2 regions of the Dichotomicrobium thermohalophilum genome follow, and region 2 is predicted to be linked to the other one. Evidence: riboswitches for the same ligand, from Rfam matches in the RefSeq annotation. Region 2 holds a riboswitch; the other holds the start of a gene.
The links. Region 2 has a riboswitch for cobalamin ahead of BXY53_RS13510 (DUF1636 family protein). Riboswitches for the same ligand answer to the same signal wherever they lie in the genome.
Positions count from the first base shown of each region.

Region 1 (2,385 bases), on a different contig from region 2:
ACCTGGCCGCAATGGAGGCACCCGCACAAGCCGCCGAGTAATCAGGATCTTCAAGGGGCTTTGCTGACAAGGCGGTCCCGCCGGACTGGATCGCCCAATGGACTGGGACAAACTAAGGATATTTCACGCCGCCGCGGAGGCCGGGAGTTTCACCCACGCCGCAGAGGCCCTGCATCTGAGCCAATCCGCCGTCAGCCGCCAGGTGAGTGCGTTGGAGCAGGAGCTGGGCGCGCCGTTGTTCCACCGCCATGCGCGCGGCCTGTCGCTGACCGAACAGGGCGAATTGCTGCGCCAGACCGCCGAGGATGTGCTGGTCAAGCTGAACTCGGTGGAGTCGATGCTGGCCGACACGCTGGCCGAGCCGAGCGGCGAGTTGCGCATCACCACGCCAGCGGGCCTTGGCGCGACTTGGCTGGCGCCTCGGCTGCGCGAGTTCATCGAGCGATATCCGAAAATCCAGGTCCAGCTTCTGCTGCGTGACGAAGAACTCGACCTCAGCAAGCGCGAGGCCGATGTTGGCATTTGGCTGCACGCGCCGACGCAGAAAGATCTCATCCTGCGCAGGCTGTTCACCGTGCATTTCCATGTCTATGGCTCGAAGGATTACCTTGAAGAGCACGGCGCGCCACAGACGCTTGCCGACCTCGACAACCACGCGATCATCACCTACGGCGGCATCCCCTTCCCGCGTCGCGGCATCAACTGGCTGGAGACGGCCGGCCGCGAGGGACAGACGCCACGCAAGCCCATCATGCGCATCAATAGCATGGATGGCATCAAGCGCGTGGTGAAGCGCGGCATGGGGCTGGCGGTGCTTCCGGATTATCTGGCTTCAGACGAGCCGGACCTGGAGAAGGTGCTGGACGAGGCGGATGTGCCAGCCTTCAACACCTATCTGGTCTATCCGGCCGAGCTGAAGACATCGAAGCGCATCGCGGCCTTCCGGGAGTTTGTGGTCGCCAAGGCGCGCGAGTGGGCGTTCTGAGCGGCAAACATGAAAAGTGCGGCCCTGCCCCCGTCAGCGCCGCACCAATTCCGGAATACAGTCTTTTGAACAGCGGCTAGCCGAGTTCGCCCTCGTCCCCGTCCTGGTCGGTTTCCTCGCCGAGTTTCTCTACCTCGACGTCGATCTCAACCTCGCCGATCTCTGCAAACTCTAGATGCGCCTGGAAATAGTCGCCGGCAAACAGCCGCCGCTGCACGTCGTTGAACACGATGCGCAGGCCACCCGGTTGCATCGTCACGCTCTGACCGGGCCCGATCTCGACGGTGTTGACTTCGCGCGTGCGCAGCGTCCCATCCGCGCCAACCACCTGTGCCTGAAACACGCCCGGGCGCGCAAACGATACGTCCGCGCCGGTCAAAGTCACGGGTTCCGAGCCGGCGTTCTCGATGGTCATGTAAACTTCGATGGCGTGCGCCATTTCTGCGGTCGCGCCTGTCCAGGCGTGGCTCACCGAAACGCTCGCCTTGCGATACTGCTCGCCATCGTGATGCGCAGTCGCCGGCAGACCAGCCGCGAGCGTGAATGCGGCTGCCATCAGGATATAACGGATCATGCTGTGCTCCTTTACGGGGCCCACCGCCCCAGCTTATGGTGACTTCTCGTTCAACGGCAGGTCTCCTGGCTCGCGGGTCGTCGCCAAGGCCTCCGCCTTCCCGGCCCATGCAGGCCAGTGGCATCGTGAAGGCTGGCTCACCGCTCACAGTTGCGGGGGCAGCGCTGGTTTCGCACCAGCTTCCCTCTTCGTCCCGTTAGGGAACCGCCGAACGCAATCAAGGTTAACCCCGGTCAAAACGTCGCGCAAGCTGCTATCGGCCTTTGCCGAACATCGACAGTCGCCGAAGGATGGCGGCAACGTCGCAAGCGATTCAGGCGACTCAGCAAGGGGAAGAGGCAAGTTCTGACCGGACGGTCAGGGGCCTGGCGCCATAAAGCAAAAAACGCCGCAAGCGGCAAAAGCTGTTAAGAAGTTTGGCCAGCGCCTTGAGGTGTGGCCTCAGGGCTTATCGGAATCTGAACACAGGCTTCCAAAAGCCTAATAATAATGCTATAAACACCACTTCTTCGGCGAGAGATCGTGGAGCGTCCTGCCGCCAGCGCCGCGGCGAGGCGGCGCTTTCTGAAGCCTCTCAGATTTTGGGCGTGTCGCAAGAAGTAGCGGCTCGCCTGTTTGGCGTTCTGGACACTCGGGCGGTCTTCTGATGTCGAGTTTCGCGTAGCACAGTTGGGCATAGGGGGCAGCAACACGCCGCCATTGGGGGCAGTGGTGACTTCCGTGTTGTTGGCGCTGTGGTTCTACGCAGTCAAAAGCGGATAACCCCGCGCTGTTGGTATCTCTCGGCAGCGCCAGAACAAGTGAGACGGTAGAGAATGGCTGCAAA
Region 1 covers NZ_QXDF01000001.1:1,375,629-1,378,013, reverse strand. The annotation lists gene trxB (thioredoxin-disulfide reductase) at 1-41, shown strand, start outside; gene BXY53_RS06330 (LysR family transcriptional regulator) at 98-985, shown strand; gene BXY53_RS06325 (copper chaperone PCu(A)C) at 1,062-1,559, opposite strand; cobalamin riboswitch at 1,598-1,783, opposite strand; gene BXY53_RS06320 (CarD family transcriptional regulator) at 2,375-2,385, shown strand, end outside.
Region 1: it holds a riboswitch for cobalamin, as region 2 does, so the genes downstream of both, BXY53_RS06325 (copper chaperone PCu(A)C) here and BXY53_RS13510 (DUF1636 family protein) in region 2, are expected to answer to the same signal.

Region 2 (2,385 bases):
CCCATATTGGCGATGTCGCCAGCGCGCAGATTGACCTCCGCCGGGCTGCCCGCGCCCTCAATGACGATCAGATCATTGTCCACCTTCAGCCGCGCGAAGCTCTCCAGAACCTTTTCCAGAAGCTGGGGTTTCAGCGCCTTGTAGTCCCGCGCCCGCACGGTCGTCAGCTTACGGCCCTGCACGATCACCTGCGATCCGGTGTCGGTCTCGGGCTTCAGGAGGACAGGGTTCATGTCGATGACGGGCGGCTGCCCGCAGGCCTGCGCCTGAAGCGCCTGCGCGCGACCGATCTCGCCGCCATCGGTGGTGACGGCGGCGTTGTTCGACATGTTCTGCGGCTTGAACGGCGCTACGCGAAGTCCACGCCGGCGCGCAACCCGGCACAGCCCGGCAACGAGAAGCGATTTCCCGACATTCGAGCCGGTGCCCTGGATCATCAGCGCGCGGGGCATGGGCGATCAGAACTCCACGCCCGGCTGCGCCTTGATGCCGTCGCGGAACGGGTGCTTGACCAGGCTCATTTCGGTGACGAGGTCTGCCGCCTCGATGAGCTCCGGCTTGGCGTTGCGCCCGGTCAGGATCACGTGCGTCATCTCCGGCTTTTCGTTCAGGAGGAAAGTCACGACCTCGTCGATATCGAGGTAATCATAGCGCAGCGCGATGTTGATCTCGTCCAGCAGGACCATGCGCATCTCGGGATCGCGGATAAATGCCTTCGCCTGCTCCCACCCTGACTGGGCGGCCGCGATGTCGCGCTCGCGGTCCTGCGTGTCCCAGGTGAAGCCCTCGCCGGAGACGACGAACTTGCATTCGTCCGGGAACCGCTCGCGCAGGAATTCGCGCTCGCCCGTGCTCCATGTCCCCTTGATGAACTGCACGACCGCGCAAGGCATGCCGTGCGCGATGCACCGCATGATCATGCCGAAGGCGGACGACGACTTGCCTTTGCCCGCGCCGGTGTGAACGATGATCAGGCCCTTTTCCTGAGTCTTGGTGGCCATCAGCTTCTCGCGCGCCGCCTTGATCTTCTGCATCTTCTCCTTGTGGCGCTCGTTGACGTCGTCCATCGCCTACCTCTCGTTCTTGACAAAGCTGCGCGGGATCGAAAACATACCGCGACGCTGGTGCTTGTTGAAGACAAGTGAAAAGGGAATGCGCCGGGAACCATGCGGTCCTTAAGCGCAGCCGCCCCCGCGACCGTGATCGGAGAGGGCATCCATTGGCCACTGGCTGAAAGGGCTGGGAAGGCCGGATGACCGCAGGAGCCTAAGGCTCCGGGATCCGTAAGCCGGGAGACCTGCCAGCGACATAAACGTGAACCGGACGGGGGTATCCGGTGACGGGTTAGGGCCTCAGCTTTGCCCGCCATCCACCCTTGTCCCTCGTTCGAAGGGGCAACTCGTTGACGCACGCATATCTTCGCCCAAAAGGATACAGCCGGGAGGCGCGGCGATGAGCGACGCCGTGGAACTTCTGGTGTGCACGACCTGCCGCTGTGGCCAGCCGAAAGAGGCGGAAGCGCCGCGGCCCGGCGCGCAACTTTACGAGGCGCTGAGTGAACAGCCGCTGCCCGAGGGCGTGAAGCTGCGCCCGGTCGAGTGCCTGTCCAACTGCTCGCAGGGCTGCACGATCGGCCTGCGCGGGCCGGGGCGCTGGACCTATGTCTATGGTGGGCTGGAGCCGGAGGCGCATGTTGGTGTCATCCTCGACGGGCTGGCGCGCTACCTCACCGCGCCGAACGGCATCATCCCCTGGCGCGAGCGCCCGGAGCATTTCAAGCGCAACTGCGTTGTCCGCATTCCCCCGATGGAGGCCGCCCATGCCTGATCTCGCCAAGCTGCCCGTTACGGTCATCACCGGCTTTCTCGGCTCCGGCAAGACGACGCTCATCAGCCAGCTCATGCAGAACCCGCAGGGCAAGCGGCTTGCGGTCATCGTCAACGAGTTCGGCGATGTCGGCGTCGACGGGGACATCCTCAAGGCCTGCGCGATCCCCGACTGCCCGGCTGAGAACATCATGGAGCTGGCGAACGGCTGCATCTGTTGCACGGTGGCCGACGACTTCATTCCGACGATCGAGTCGCTCTTGTCGCTCGACCCGCGCCCCGAGCACATCCTGATCGAGACCTCCGGGCTGGCGCTGCCCAAGCCGCTCCTGAAGGCGTTCGACTGGCCGGATATCCGCTCGCGTATCACGGTGGACGGCGTCGTTGCGCTGGCCGATGCGGAGGCCGTGGCAGCGGGCCGTTTCGCGCCGAATGTCGATGCGGTCGAAGCGCAGCGGCTGGCTGATGACAGCCTGGATCACGAAACGCCGCTGTCGGAGGTTTTCGAGGACCAGATCGCCTGCGCGGATATCGTGCTGCTGACCAAGCCGGACCTCGC
Region 2 covers NZ_QXDF01000005.1:64,755-67,139, reverse strand. The annotation lists gene BXY53_RS13520 (cobyric acid synthase) at 1-452, opposite strand, end outside; gene cobO (cob(I)yrinic acid a,c-diamide adenosyltransferase) at 459-1,067, opposite strand; cobalamin riboswitch at 1,106-1,319, shown strand; gene BXY53_RS13510 (DUF1636 family protein) at 1,453-1,827, shown strand; gene cobW (cobalamin biosynthesis protein CobW) at 1,820-2,385, shown strand, end outside.